DNA from 2 places in the Streptomyces sp. AM8-1-1 genome. Region 1 is predicted to be linked to the other one. Evidence: riboswitches for the same ligand, from Rfam matches in the RefSeq annotation. Region 1 holds a riboswitch; the other holds the start of a gene.
The links. A riboswitch is a leader RNA that binds a small molecule or an ion and turns the genes downstream of it on or off. The one in region 1 is predicted to bind S-adenosylmethionine.
Positions count from the first base shown of each region.

Region 2: it holds a riboswitch for S-adenosylmethionine, as region 1 does, so the genes downstream of both, RPQ07_RS27090 (aminotransferase class V-fold PLP-dependent enzyme) here and thrC (threonine synthase) in region 1, are expected to answer to the same signal.

Region 1 covers NZ_CP135086.1:4,512,344-4,519,860, forward strand. The annotation lists gene RPQ07_RS20445 (extracellular solute-binding protein) at 1-489, shown strand, start outside; gene RPQ07_RS20450 (DUF3263 domain-containing protein) at 576-824, shown strand; gene otsB (trehalose-phosphatase) at 834-1,679, shown strand; gene RPQ07_RS20460 (trehalose-6-phosphate synthase) at 1,635-3,113, opposite strand; gene RPQ07_RS20465 (hypothetical protein) at 3,173-3,424, opposite strand; gene RPQ07_RS20470 (glucosyl-3-phosphoglycerate synthase) at 3,463-4,404, opposite strand; SAM riboswitch class I at 4,521-4,689, shown strand; gene thrC (threonine synthase) at 4,707-5,990, shown strand; gene RPQ07_RS20480 (MoaD/ThiS family protein) at 6,020-6,295, shown strand; gene RPQ07_RS20485 (cold-shock protein) at 6,730-6,933, shown strand; gene groL (chaperonin GroEL) at 7,295-7,517, shown strand, end outside.
Region 2 covers NZ_CP135086.1:6,076,896-6,084,412, reverse strand. The annotation lists gene RPQ07_RS27105 (hypothetical protein) at 1-193, opposite strand, end outside; gene RPQ07_RS27100 (rhomboid family intramembrane serine protease) at 345-1,067, shown strand; gene RPQ07_RS27095 (Lrp/AsnC family transcriptional regulator) at 1,064-1,345, shown strand; gene RPQ07_RS27090 (aminotransferase class V-fold PLP-dependent enzyme) at 1,434-2,879, opposite strand; SAM riboswitch class IV at 3,056-3,173, opposite strand; gene trpD (anthranilate phosphoribosyltransferase) at 3,278-4,348, opposite strand; gene RPQ07_RS27080 (cytochrome b) at 4,508-6,133, opposite strand; gene RPQ07_RS27075 (ubiquinol-cytochrome c reductase iron-sulfur subunit) at 6,130-7,203, opposite strand; gene RPQ07_RS27070 (c-type cytochrome) at 7,200-7,517, opposite strand, start outside.

The DNA.
Region 1 (7,517 bases):
GCCTTCACCCGCGGCGAGGTCGGGATGCTCAACGGCCACCCCTCGCTGATGAAGGCCGCGGCCAAGGCGAACATCGAGCTCGGCAAGGTGGCCATGCCCGGCCGCACCGGCAAGCCGAAGGCCGCGATGGGCGTCGCCGACTGGATCATGGGCTTCAAGCAGAACGGCCACAAGGTCGAGATCGGCAAGTTCCTGGACTTCGTCTTCGACGACAAGAACGTCCTCGACTTCGCCGGACAGAACGATCTGCTGCCGGTGACGATCTCCGCGTCCGAGGCGATGCAGAAGGACCCGGAGCACCAGGATCTGAAGGAGTTCCTCCAGGAACTGCCGACCTCGGTCCTGCCGCCCGTCGGCAAGACCTCGTGGGCCGCCGTGAGCGAGAGCGTCAAGCAGAACATCGGCAAGGCGGTCGATCCCGAGGGAGACCCGCAGACCGTGCTGCGCCAGATCTCCCAGAAGGCGACGACCGAGGAGAACGCCGAGTAACGCGCCCCTGCCGGCGCCGGTGCCACACAGCCGGCCCGGGAAGGCCGAGCCGTACGCACCGCCGCACCGGGGGACACCCCGCCGATATGTTGGACCGTATGACCGAGCACCAGGCGCTGTCCGACCGTGACCGGGCCGTCCTGGCCATGGAGCAGCGCTCCTGGCCGGGCCCCGGCGCGAAGGAGCGGGCCATCAGGGAGCAGCTCGGCATCTCCCCGGTGCGCTACTACCAGCTCCTGAACGCCCTCCTCGACGACGAGCGGGCCCTCGCCCACGACCCCGTCACGGTCAACCGGCTCCGCCGTGTCAGGGACGCCAAACGATCGCGCCGCTAGGGTCGTGGCATGGGCAGCTCTCCGTATGTGCATCCTCTGCCGTCACCGTCGACGCCGGCGGGCCGTGAAGGCCTGGCCGCGCTTCTGGCCCGTCCCGGCAAGGCGGTCGTCGCCCTCGATTTCGACGGCACGCTCGCCGAGATCGTGCCCGACCCCGAGCAGGCCCGCGCGCATCCCGAGGCGGTGCCCGCGCTGGCTCAGCTCGCGCCGCGGGTCGGCTCCGTCGCCGTGGTCACCGGCCGCCCGGCCGGCGTCGCGGTCCGCTACGGCGGTTTCGCCGGGGTGCCCGGCCTGGACCATCTCGTCGTCCTCGGGCACTACGGCGCCGAGCGCTGGGACGCGGTCACCGGGACCGTGAACACGCCCGCCCCGCATCCGGGCGTCGCCGCCGCCCGCGCCGAACTGCCCGGCTTCCTCGACGAGATCGGCGCCTGGCAGGGCACCTGGATCGAGGAGAAGGGGCAGGCGGTCGCGGTCCACACCCGCCGGGCCTCGGACCCGCAGGCCGCGTTCGAGGCGCTGCGCGATCCACTGGCCGGGCTCGCGGCCCGTCACGGTCTGATCCTGGAGCCGGGCCGTATGGTCCTGGAGCTGCGCCCGCCGGGCATGGACAAGGGCGTGGCACTGGCGGAGTACGTGCGCGAGGTGGACGCCGAGGCCGTCCTGTACGCGGGCGACGACCTCGGTGATCTGCCGGCCTACGCGGCCGTGGAGAAACTCCGCTCGGACGGCGTACCCGGTCTGCTGGTGTGCTCCGGCACCGCGGTGCCGGAGCTGGCGGAGCGCGCCGATCTGCTGCTGCCGGGCCCGTCAGCCGTCGTGGCGTTCCTGGCCATGCTCGCGCAGCGCCTCTAGCTGGTCGAGGAACCACCGCTGCGGCGGCAGCGCCGTCGCAGCGGTGGCCAGCCGCTTGGTGTGCCGGGCCCGTTCGTCGTGCGGCATGGTCAGCGCCTCGTGGAGCGCGTCCGCGGTGCCGGTCACGTCGTACGGATTGACCGTGACCGCGTCGTCGCCGAGCTCCTCGTGCGCGCCCGCCTCCCGGGAGAGCACCAGTGCGCAGCCGTCGTCGGAGACCACCGGGATCTCCTTGGCGACGAGGTTCATGCCGTCGCGGATGGGGTTGACGAGAGCCACGTCGGCCAGCCGGTAGGCGGCCAGCGAGCGGGCGAAGTCGTCCTGCACATGGAGGACGACCGGGGTCCAGCCGTCCGTGCCGTACGTGGCGTTGATCTCGTCGGCGACCCGCTGCACCTCGGCCGTGTAGTCGCGGTACACCGCGAGGTCCTGCCGGGAGGGATAGGCGAAGGCGACGTGGACGACGCGCTCGCGCCATTCGGGCCGGGTGTCGAGCAGATGCCGGTAGGCGAGCAGCCCGCGGACGATGTTCTTGGACAGTTCGGTGCGGTCCACCCGCACGATCGTCTTCCGGTCCGGGCCGATCTGCTCGCGCAGGGTGGCCATGCGCTCGTCGACATCGGCCTCGTGGGAGCGTGCCCGCAGGAAGTCCGCGTCGGCGCCGAGTCCGTGCACGGCCACCTCGGTGGTCCGCGCCGAGGCCCGTCCGGTGCGCGCGTGCTCCACGTACCGCCGGGGATCGCCGCTGGGGAAGTGCGCGGCCGCCTGCTCCAGCCGGTCGGCGCAGGACATGAACGCGGTCGCCCACCGTGAGGTCAAAAACCCCAGCCGGTCGGCGCCGAGCATGCCCCACAGCAGTTGTTCGGCGATGTCGTCGGGCAGCATCCGGAAGTAGTCCACCGGCGCCCACGGGGTGTGGGAGAAGTGGCCGATGCGCAGGTCGGGGCGCATTTCGCGGAGCATGCCGGGCACCAGGCACAGGTGGTAGTCCTGCACCAGCACCGCGGCGCCCTCGTCCGCGTGCTCGGCGAGTGCCTCGGCGAAGGCCCGGTTGTAGCTCTCGTACGCGCCCCACTGGCGGCGGAACTCGGCGTCGAAGGCCGGCTCCAGCGGGGTCTGGTACAGCATGTGGTGGACGAACCACAGCACCGAGTTCGCGATGCCGTTGTACGCGTCGGCGTGGACGGCCTCGTCGATGTCGAGCATCAGGACCCCGTCCGCGCCCTCTCCGCGCCGGACCGCCTCGCGGTCGCCGTCGCCGAGCGCGGCGCACACCCACAGGGCGTCCGCCTCGGACCCGATGGCGGAGAGTCCGGAGACCAGGCCGCCGCCGCCGCGCTTGGCGTCGAGGCTCCCGTCGTCCTTCAGGGTGTACGAGATGGGGCCGCGGTTCGACGCGACGAGGACCTGCGCAGCGGAATGCTCGGAGACCATGTGCCGAACCTAGCCCGTCCTGTAATCCCTCAAACGTGCGTACGCCCCCGCGCCGCCCGTCACTGGTTACGGCGTCCCCGGGTGGCGGCGACGGCGACGACACCGGCCGCGGTGAGGCTGAGGGCGAGGCCGCCCAGCAGCCACAGGCGTTCGGTGCTGTGCCCGTCGCCCCCGGCGATCGTGGCGGCCGGAGGTGCCATGCCGACCGTGGTGGCGATGACGACGGCCAGTGTGCCGAGCAGCGTGGTGAGTCTGAGCGCGCCGCGTCGGGAGCCCGTCCTGCGCTGTGCGTCCGGAACCTGTGCATCCATAAGTACGATATTCATGCAAAGTGTCCGGTTGTCTTCGGTTATGCCGCGCGACGCGCCGCATACTCACCGATCTCGCGCATCGGCGGACGCTCCTCGGTGTCCACGGCGTGCGTCCGTGGGACGAAGCCGTCCGAGCCCCGCTCGAACTGGGTCAGCGAGGGCCGCACCAAGTGCCCGCGGGAGAGCCTCAGTTGCGCCGTGCGGTAGATGGCGGCCGCCATCCTGCCGAGTGCCTGTCCGTCCTGATGGCGGTGCCGGCGCTCTCCCACGTCCACCTGCGCCAGCGCGTCCAGGCCCACGGTGTGCAGCGCGTCGACGAGAAGCCCCAGCTCCACGCCGTATCCGACCGGGAAGGGCAGCCGTTCCAGCAGCGAGCGGCGGGCCGCGTACTCGCCGCCCAGTGGCTGGACGAATCCGGCCAGCTGCGGCCAGTGCAGATTGAGCAGCGGGCGCGCCACCAGCTCCGTCACCCGGCCGCCCTGGCCGGCGACGTCGCCCAGGGGCCGGTCGTACATCGCCTTCACGAACTGCACGTCCGGATCGGTCAGCAGCGGGCCGACGATCCCGGACACGAAGTCGGCCGAGAACTCCCTGAGGTCCGCGTCCACGAAACAGACGATGTCGCCCCGCGTCACCATCAGCGAGCGCCACAGCACCTCGCCCTTGCCGGGGACGGCCGGGATGCCGGGCAGGATCGCGTCCCGGTGGACCACCCGCGCGCCCGCGGCGGCGGCCACCGCGCCCGTACGGTCGGTGGAGCCCGAGTCGATCACCACCAGCTCGTCGACGAGCGGAAGGGGCCCGGACATCAGCTCGCGCCGGATGACGGTGACGATCTGCCCGACCGTCGCCTCCTCGTTCAGGGCGGGGAGCACCACGCTGACCGTGGTGCCCTGCTTGGCCGTGACCAGCCGGTCCACCGGGCGGTCCGCCGCCGACCAGGACCGCCGGGACAGCCAGCGCTCCACCTCTTCCAGCACAGGATCTCCATCTCGCGGATCGGACGACCATCTCAACCGTCCGGGGTGTCGGTTACAGTCTTGAACAACGCGCGGGACCGTCGCATGCCGGGGGTCCCACGCCGACAATCGAATACCGCTCATCCAGAGGGGCAGAGGGATACGGCCCGTTGAAGCCCCGGCAACCCTCCAGCCGGTCTCCGTTGCGCCGCCCGTCCATGGGACGTGGCAGCCACCGCGAGGCTCCCGGCTAGGGAAGGTGCCAAGTCCGTCTCGTGACGAAATGCGTCACGGGGAAGATGAGGAGAAAGGGCCTCGCCACCATGGCTGTGCAGACTGTCGCCAGCACCACCCCCGTCGACCTGGGACCGGCCGCGGCGCTCTCGTGCCGCGAATGCGGGGAGCGTTTCGAACTCGGCCCGATCTTTGCCTGTGCCTCGTGTTTCGGGCCGCTGGAAGTCGCCTACGACCTCCCGAGCGGTGACCCCGAAGGGCTGAGGAAGCGGATCGAGGCGGGTCCGGACAACATCTGGCGGTACGCGCCGCTGCTGCCCGTGCCGGCCGATGTGGCCGACAAGCCGAACATCAACCCCGGCTTCACCAAGCTCGTCAAGGCCGACAACCTCGCCCGTGAGCTGGGCGTGACCGGCGGTCTCCACATCAAGGACGACTCCGGCAACCCGACGCACTCCTTCAAGGACCGTGTCGTCGCGATCGCCGTCGAGGCCGCCCGTGCCTTCGGCTTCACCACGCTCTCCTGCTCCTCCACCGGCAACCTCGCGGGTGCGGTCGGCGCCGCCGCCGCGCGCGCCGGCTTCCGCTCCTGCGTGTTCATCCCGCACGACCTGGAGCAGGGCAAGGTCGTCATGGCCGCGGTGTACGGCGGCGAACTGGTCGGCATCGAGGGCAACTACGACGACGTCAACCGCTTCTGCTCCGAGCTCATCGGCGACCCGCTCGGTGAGGGCTGGGGCTTTGTCAACGTCAATCTTCGGCCGTATTACGGAGAGGGCTCCAAGACCCTCGCCTACGAGATCTGCGAGCAGCTCGGCTGGCGGCTGCCCGACCAGATCGTCATCCCGATCGCCTCGGGTTCGCAGCTCACGAAGATCGACAAGGGTCTCCAGGAGCTGATCAAGCTCGGTCTGGTCGAGGACAAGCCGTACAAGATCTTCGGCGCCCAGGCCGCGGGCTGCTCGCCGGTGTCGACGGCCTTCAAGGCCGGGCACGACGTGGTCCGCCCGCAGAAGCCGAACACCATCGCCAAGTCGCTGGCGATCGGCAACCCCGCCGACGGCCCGTACGTCCTCGACATCGCGCGCCGCACGGGCGGCTTCGTGGAGGACGTCGACGACGAGCAGATCGTCGACGCGATCAAGCTGCTGGCCCGTACCGAGGGCATCTTCGCCGAGACGGCGGGTGGCGTGACCGTGGGTGTGACGCGGAAGCTGCTCGAGGCGGGCGTGCTCGACCCGTCGCTCACCACCGTCGTGCTCAACACCGGCGACGGTCTCAAGACCCTGGACGCGGTCGCGCCGACCACCGGCCCCAGCGCGACCATCCGCCCGAGCCTGGACGCGTTCCGCGACGCCGGCCTGGCCGGCTGACACCCCGAGACTCAAGGAAGGCACGCAGCATGAGCGTCAACGTCCGCATCCCCACCATCCTCCGCACGTACACGGGCGGCCAGGCCGAGGTCCCGGCGGAGGGCGCGACGCTCTCCGAGGTCATCGCCGACCTGGAGAAGAACCACACCGGTATCGCCGCCCGTGTCCTGGACGACCAGGGCAAGCTGCGCCGCTTCGTGAACGTCTACGTCAACGACGACGACGTCCGTTTCGAGCAGGGTCTCGAGACCGCCACGCCCGACGGCGCCGGCATTTCGATCATCCCCGCCGTCGCCGGCGGCTGATACGCACCGTCACCGCTGTTGCCCCCTCCGCGAGAGAAGCGGAGGGGGCAATTCTGCATGGTTGAGCGCGGTACAGTTGGGGAAGTCCCCGCCGCTGCCCGTGCCCGCCGCATATGAGAATGCGCCCTGGCGCGACAAGAAGCAGCCAATGTGGTCGATCAAAATGCCTCTTAAGTGTCATTTGCCGGGCCCGAGTTGCCCTGGATCTTCTTGAATTAGCGTCAAAGGTCCGTTCCCGCGCGCCCAGATTTCTCGTCCGATTGACCTGTTGCAGAGGGCAGTTGGACAGATACATTCAGCCGCGGTCGACGCGTTCCGACGCACATCCCGAGGGCCTCCTTCCACCTCTGGCGGAGGGAATTCTCGGTGGTGAGGTATGACCCGGGTCCGCGAAGTGCGGTCCTGTGCAAGGGCCAGTAATAGGGGAGTTAGGCATGGCTCAGGGCACCGTCAAGTGGTTCAACGCGGAGAAGGGGTACGGCTTCATCGCGGTCGACGGTGGTGCGGATGTTTTCGTCCACTACAGCGCGATCCAGATGGACGGCTACCGCACCCTGGAGGAGGGTCAGCGAGTCGAGTTCGAGATCTCGCAGGGCCAGAAGGGTCCGCAGGCGGACATGGTCAAGCTCGCCGTCTGATCTCGGCGCGATCGGCCACCGACGCACTCACGCGACACTCACGAGGGGCCCGCATCCCACCAGGGAGGCGGGCCCCTCGTGCATGCCCGGGGCGGGCGGATTCGAACCCGCCGCCCCTCGTCGGGGCTTCGTCGAAGCCGCTTGCACTCGAGGGGGTCGAGTGCTAATCATTGGCGTTAGCACTCTGCAGGTGAGAGTGACAACTTTATGGACCGGGCCGGTGAGGTCCGAGGGCCGTCGGGGCAAGGAACCGTACGGCTCTCAGGCCGTCCGTCGCGGGCGCCAGCGCGGTCCGGAAGCAATCCTCCCCCGTAGCCCTGCGGGCGCGGGGGGACCCCCAAGTCCGGGAGGACCACTTCACATGGCCAAGATCATCGCGTTCGACGAGGAGGCACGGCGCGGTCTCGAGCGCGGGATGAACCAGCTCGCCGACGCCGTCAAGGTCACCCTTGGCCCCAAGGGTCGCAACGTCGTCCTCGAGAAGAAGTGGGGCGCCCCCACGATCACCAACGATGGTGTGTCCATCGCCAAGGAGATCGAGCTCGAGGACCCGTACGAGAAGATCGGCGCCGAGCTGGTCAAGG
Region 2 (7,517 bases), 1.6 Mb from region 1:
TGCACCAGCGGCAGCGCACCGACTCGATGGTCTCACTGACCACGTCACGCTCTTCGACGGTCGGCTCTCCGGCCAGGTCCAGATGGACGTACTCCACGACCTTCGACGAGCGCGTGACGTCGAAGCGGGTGAGGTTCCCGCAGAGCGTGCAGCGCCAGCGGGTCTGGTCCGTCGGCGAGGGAACCGTCGTCATCGTTCCGTCCTCGTTTCGTCGTGCGGATGCGGGTGCCGCGGTGCGCCGTCGAACTGCGGATGTACTCCCTGTAACCCTACGGCCTCGCGGGTACCCCGCGGCACGGCGAGGCACTCTGTACCGTTCCGGCCCGCTACGCCATGATCTGTCCATGATCGGTTGGCGGAGGGTGCGGGGCGCGGTGACCAGGCCCTCGGTGACGTACGGCCTGATCGCCGTCTGCTGCGTGGTCTTCCTCATCAGCCCGGTCTCGGGGCTGAACCCGTCGTACGGCACGGGTGACGCGTGGCTCGCGGCGCAGAGCGTGTACTTCGAGCGGTGGGGCGTGATCCCGGGCCGGCTGATGACCGGCTCCCCGGACACGCTGCTCACCCCGTTCACCGCGCTCTTCGTGCACGGGAACTGGCTGCACCTGCTCGGCAACATGCTCTTCCTCTACGTCTTCGGCGCGATGGTGGAGGAGCGCATGGGGCCGCTGGAGTTCGCCCTGTTCTACCTGGGCACCGGCGCCCTCGCCCTGCTCGCCTACGCGGCGGCCAACGCCGAGTCCGAGCAGACCCTGGTGGGAGCGTCCGGGGCGATCTCGGGGGTGCTCGGCGCCTTCCTTCTCCTCTTCCCGAAGGCCCGGGTCACCAGTCTCTTCCCTTTCCTCTTCTTCCTGCCGCTGCGTTTCCCCGCCTGGATCGTGCTGATCTTCTGGTTCGTCCTCCAGTGGCTGGCCGCGTCGGGGGCCGGCGAGGGCGGGCCCGGCGTCGCCTACCTCGCGCACGTGGTGGGCTTCGGTACCGGGTTCCTCTATGCCTGGGGGCGGTTCCGGCGTCCGGCTAGAGTGAAGGCCCCAGCAGCGGCCACCGAGGGAGAAAGCCAGCCGTGATCACTGCGATCGTGCTCATCAAGACCAGCGTGGACCGCATTCCCGAGATCGCCGAGTCCATCGCGGCGCTGGACAGCGTCAGCGAGGTCTTCTCCGTCACGGGCACCTACGACCTGATCGCCATGGTCCGCGTGGCGAAGCACGACGACCTGGCGGACGTGATCCCCGGCCGCATCAGCAAGATCCAGGGTGTCGAGGGCACGGACACGCACGTCGCGTTCCGTACGTACTCGCAGCACGACCTGGAGGCGGCGTTCGCGATCGGTCTGGACTCCTAGAGGCCATCGGTCCAGGCGCCCGGGGACGGGCCCCGGCACACGAAGAAGCCCGCGCCGTCCGGCGCGGGCTTCTTGCATGGTCGGTCGCTCAGACGGCGGGCACGCAGCGGCCGTCCTCGGTGCGGTACTGCCACTTCGCGCCCTCGCGCACCAGTTCCTTCACCGCACCGACGAAGCGCTCCACGTGCTCGTCGGGCGTCCCGGCGCCGAAGCTCACCCGGATCGCGTTCAAGGACGCCTCACCCGGCTGGGCCTCGGGGGCGCCGCACTCGCCCGGGTCCTGCGGGGCGCTGCCCAGCAGGGTGCGCACCAGCGGGTGGGCGCAGAACAGTCCGTCGCGTACGCCGATGCCGTACTCCGCCGACAGGGCAGCCGCGAAGTGGGAGCTGTTCCAGCCCTCCACCACGAAGGAGATGACACCCACCCGCGTGGGGGCCTCCCCTGCGGAACGCGAGGGGGACTCATCACCGAACAGCGACAGCACCTTGACCTCCGGCACCGTGGCCAGGCCCTCCAGGACCCTGTCGACCAGGTGCTGCTCACGGGCGACGAGGTTCTCGAAGCCGGCCTCGGTGAGCGCCTTGCAGGCCGAGGCGATGGAGTAGACGCCGATGACGTTGGGCGAGCCGGCCTCGTGGCGCGCGGGCGTCGTGTGCCACTCGACGTCCACACCGCCGTCGGCACGCCGTGCCACCTTGCGCGACGCACCGCCGCCCGCGAGGTACGGCTCCGCCTCCTGCAGCCAGTCCGCCCGGCCCGCGAGCACACCCGAGCCGAACGGCGCGTACAGCTTGTGTCCGGAGAACGCCACCCAGTCGACGTCCAGGTCCCGCACCGAGACGGCGTGGTGCGGGGCGAGCTGCGCCGCGTCCAGGACGATCCGCGCCCCGTGGGCGTGCGCCACTTCCGTGAGCTCCTTCACCGGCCACAGCTCACCCGTCACATTGGACGCTCCGGTCACACAGACCAGCGCCGGGCCGATGGGGTCGCGGCCGGCGAGCGCCTCCTCCAGCGTCCGCACCGCCTCGGCGTGGGTGCGCGGCGCGTTCAGATACGTCACCCGGGCATCGCCCCAGGGCAGCAGCGAGGCGTGGTGCTCGGTCTCGAAGACGAAGACGCGGCAGTCCGCCGGCAGCGCGGACGCCAGCAGGTTCAGCGAGTCGGTGGTGGACCGAGTGAAGACGACCTGGTCGCCCTCGCGGCAGTCGAGGAAGTCGGCGACCGTGACGCGGCTGTTCTCGAAGAGGTCGGTGGACAGCTGCGAGAGGTACCCGGCGCCGCGGTGGACGCTGCCGTAGTAGGGGGCGTACGCGGCCACGTCGTCCCACACGCGCTGAAGGGCCGGTGCGCTGGCCGCGTAGTCGAGGGCCGCGTAGGTGACCTCACCGCCGGTCACGAGCGGCACGGTCACGTCACGGCCGAGGACCGGCAGCGGCTCGGCACAGCAGGGGTCGGACCCGGCAGCGGCGACGGCCACGTCCGGGGAGAGGGCGGTGGCGGCAGGAGCGGTGGCGGTGTTCAGGCGTGCGGACATGGCGGTATCTCCCGGCAGGAAAGGCGAAATCGGCTTCAAGAACCCGGCGGTGCGGGGACCTCGACACACGGCGGACGCCGTGCGGAGGGTGTGCTGAAGAAGGGGCTGTACGCCCTATCGCATTCGCTTGCTCACGAGACTGCTCCCTTGAGGACCAGGACCCCAGGGTGTGCAGGGGTCCGCGCTTGCCACAGACCTCGCTGCCTGCGGCCTGGTCTTCACCCGGGGCACCCCGCCACGGACGGAGGGTTGCCGGACAGCGGGCCGGGGCCGTAATCGCTGTCACTCATGACCTTGGAGAGCATCCTGCCATACGACGCGGACACCGCAAGGGCGCGGTCCACCATCCGGACCGCGCCCTCGCGCGACGCATAACCGGTACTGCCGGCCCCGCCGGATCAGCCCACGTCGTTGGTGGCGGCCACCCAGCGCTGGAGCGCGTCGTTCGCCGCCCCCGAGTCGATGGCCCGGGCGGCCTGGGCGACCCCGGCCGCCAGTTGTTCGTTCAGCGTGCCGTCCGTCGGATCCAGCGCGACCAGGGCGGCCGCCGAGTTCAGCAGGACGGCGTCCCGCACCGGCCCGGTCTCCCCGCCGAGCAGCCGTCTCGCCACATCGGCGTTGTACGAGGCGTCGGCACCGCGCAGCGCCTCCACCGGGACCAGGTCGATGCCGATGTCCCGCGGGTCGAACGCCTCCTCGCGCACCGCGCCGTCCCGTACGACCCACACCCGTGAGGTGGCGGTCGTCGTCAGTTCGTCCAGGCCGTCGTCGCCGCGGAAGACCAGTGCCGACGAGCCGCGCTCGGCGAGCACCCCGGCCATGATGGGCGCCATCCGCGCGTCCGCGACCCCGGTGGCCTGCGCCCTGACCTGCGCCGGATTGGTCAGCGGGCCGAGGAAGTTGAAGGTGGTGCGGATGCCCAGTTCCTTGCGCGCCGCGGCCACATGCCGCAGGGCGGGGTGGAACTTCACCGCGAAGCAGAAGGTGATGCCCGCCTCCTCCGCGACCTCGGCCACCCGCTGCGGGGTGAGCTGGAGGTTGACGCCGAGCTTCTCCAGCACGTCGGACGCGCCGCTCGCGGACGAGGCCGCGCGGTTTCCGTGCTTGACGACCTTGGCCCCGGTGCCCGCCACGACGATGGCCGACATCGTGGAGATGTTCACCGTCTTGGCCCCGTCGCCGCCCGTGCCGACGATGTCGACGCTGCGGCCGGGCACCTGGATCAGGTTCGCGTGCTCGTACATGGTGCGTACGAGGCCGGAGATCTCCTCGACCGTCTCGCCCTTCGCCCGCAGCGCCACCGCGAACCCGGCGATCTGGGCGTTCGTCGCCTCACCGCTGAGGATGCGGTCCATCGCCCAGGCGGTGGCGTCGGCGCTCTGGTCGCGGTTGTCGAGCAGCGCGTTCAGCACACTCGGCCAGGAGTGAGCCGCCACGCTGTCGCCGCCGACCGGGGTCACAACGTTCATGGTCCACTCCTGGGTCCACAGCCGATAAGGGGATGCGTCCACCCTATCCAGCCCCGGAGACGGTGAAGGGCCCCGTCCGACGATTGGACGGGGCCCTTCACCTGCTACTGCCGGGAGGTGCCTTTGGCGCTGTGGCGGCGATGCACTCGCTTCAGGCGGTCAGTGGTGGCCGTGGCCGCTGCTGATCTCCCTGAACTCCTCGGGCGTCGGCTTGGGAATCTGGCTTTCCTCGCCGTAGTACGACTTGCTGAGCTTGACCCGCATCCGCTGGGCCGGGGTGACCTTGCGGCGGACCCCGTTCTCGTCCGTCTCCGGACCAAGCTCTTCGGGCTTGTACTGCTCGTGCGCGGTGAGCGCGTGCAGGTCGCCCTGGCTGAGCGGCTCGTGGACCTCGACGAACTCACCGTGCGGCAGGCGCTTGATGATGCCGGACTCGCGTCCGTGCAGCACCTTGTCCCGGTCGCGACGCTGAAGACCCAGACAGATCCGCTTCGTGACGATGAAGGCGATGACCGGTCCGGCGAAGAAGAAGATCCGGACGAACCAGGTGATCGCGTTGATCGACAGATGGAAGTGGGTCGCCCAGAGGTCGTTGCCGCCACCGATCAGCAGCACGAAGTAGACGGTCAGCCACGCCACACCGAAGGCCGTTCGGGTCGGGGCGTTGCGCGGGCGGTCCAGGATGTGGTGCTCGCGCTTGTCGCCGGTGACCCAGGACTCGATGAACGGGTAGACGGCGATCGCGACCAGCACCAGCGGGAAGATCACCAGCGGGATGAACACACCCAGGACGAGCGTGTGGCCCCAGGCGTTGATCTCCCAGCCTGGCATCACACGGATCAGACCCTCGGAGAATCCCATGTACCAGTCGGGCTGTGCGCCGGTGGAGACCTGGTCCGGCCGGTAGGGACCGAGTGCCCAGATCGGGTTGATCGAGGCGACCGCGGCCATAACCGAGATGACACCGAAGACCAGGAAGAAGAAGCCTCCGGCCTTGGCCATGTAGACCGGCAGCAGCGGCATGCCCACGACGTTGTTGTTCGTCCGGCCGGGGCCCGCGAACTGCGTGTGCTTGTGGTAGAAGACCAGGATCAGATGGCCCACCAGCAGACCGAGCATGATGCCCGGCAACAGCAGGATGTGGACCGAGTAGAACCTGGCCACGAAGTCGCCGCCGGGGAACTCCCCGCCGAACAGGAACATCGACAGGTACGTGCCGACGACCGGCACGGACAGGATCGCACCCTGCATGAACCGCACACCGGTGCCCGACAACAAGTCGTCCGGCAGCGAGTAACCGGTGAAGCCGGTGAACATGCCGAGGACGAACAGCAGGAAGCCGAACATCCAGTTGACTTCGCGCGGCTTGCGGAACGCGCCCGTGAAGAAGACGCGCATCATGTGCACCAGCATGCCGGCGAGGAACACCAGCGCGGCCCAGTGGTGGATCTGCCGGATCAGCAGACCGCCGCGGACGTCGAAGCTGATGTCCAGCGTCGAGGCGTACGCCTCCGACATCCGCACACCCTGCATCGGGATGTAGCTGCCGTGGTACTCCACCTCGTTCATCGACGGGTGGAAGAACAGCGTCAGATACACACCCGTGAGGATGATGATGATGAAGCTGTAGAGGCAGATCTCACCGAGCATGAAGGACCAGTGGTCCGGGAAGATCTTGCGCATGTTGGCCTTGGCCAGGGAGTAGATCCCCAGCCGGCCGTCCGCCCAGTCGGCAACCTTCTCGCCGGCCGGTGCCTTGCGCTTGGACTCTGCTTTGGTACTCATCCGCGCTCCCAGAAGGCAGGACCGACAGGCTCGTCGAAGTCGCCGAGCGCCTCGAGGTGGCCCTCGGCGTTCACACCGATCCGCAGCTGCGGAAGGGCGTGACCGGCGGGACCGAAGATGACACGGGCGCCGTCGGCGAGGTCGAAGGTGGACTGGTGGCACGGGCACAGCACGTGGTGCGTCTGCTGCTCGTAGAGGCTGATCGGGCAGCCGACGTGCGTGCAGATCTTCGAGAAGGCCACGATGCCCTCGTGCGACCACTCGAGCTCGCGCTTGTCCTTGATGTCCTCCGGCTGGATACGGACGATCATCAGGGCCGCCTTCGCGATCTCCTTCTGGAAATCGTGGCTGTCCTCCTCCAGGCCCTCGGGCATGGCGAAGGTCAGCGAACCGACGGCGACGTCCTCGGGACGCAGCGGCTCATTCGTGTTCATGTTGATGAGCTGCTTGCCCTTGGCCCACAGCGTCGAGCGCAGCTTCTTCTCGGGCAGCGGACCGAGGTCGCGCAGCAGCACCACACCGGAGAGCGGCAGCAGCGTCAGCGCACCGAACATCGTGTTGCGGATGAGCTTGCGCCGGCCGATCGCGGACTCCTTGGCGCCCGCCGCGAAGTCGGCCATGACCTTGGCGCGGACCTCGGGCCGTGCGGCGACGGGGTGCCGCTCGTCGACCATCTCCACGTCCGACATCAGGGTGCGGGCCCAGTGGACCGCGCCCGCGCCGATGCAGAAGAGGGCGACACCGAGCGTCATACCCAGCGCGAAGTTCAGCGCGCTGATGTGGCCGAGCGGCCAGATGTAGACGATCTTGTTGACCGGGAAGATGACGAACGACGCGATGAACGCGACCGTTGCCAGCATCGACAGCAGGAACAGGAAGGCAACCGTGCGCTCGGAGCGCTTGGCGGCCCTCTCGTCGATGTCCTGGATACGCGGCTTGTGGGCCGGCAGTCCCGGGTCGGCGAAGGGATCGGCGTCGTGCTTGACGACGGTGGTGCCCTCGTGTCCCGCGCCGTGCGCGGCGGCCTGCTCTGCGGGCAGGTTCTCTTCTGGATTCTCTTGGCTACTCATGACTTCTTGGCCTTAGCGGTGTGGGCCGCGACCCAGATGGCGACTGCGATCAGCGCACCCAGACCGAAGATCCAGCCGAACAGTCCCTCACTGACGGGGCCGAGGCCACCCAGGTTGAGGCCGCCGGGGCTCTCGGACTCCTCGCCGTTCACATTCTTGATGTAAGCGATGATGTCCCGCTTCTCCTGCTCCGGCATCGTCGTGTCGGGGAAGGAGGGCATGTTCTGCGGGCCGGTCTGCATGGCCTCGTAGATGTGCTTCGGGCTCACGCCTTCCAGGCTCGGGGCGTACTTGCCGTTGGTCAGCGCACCGCC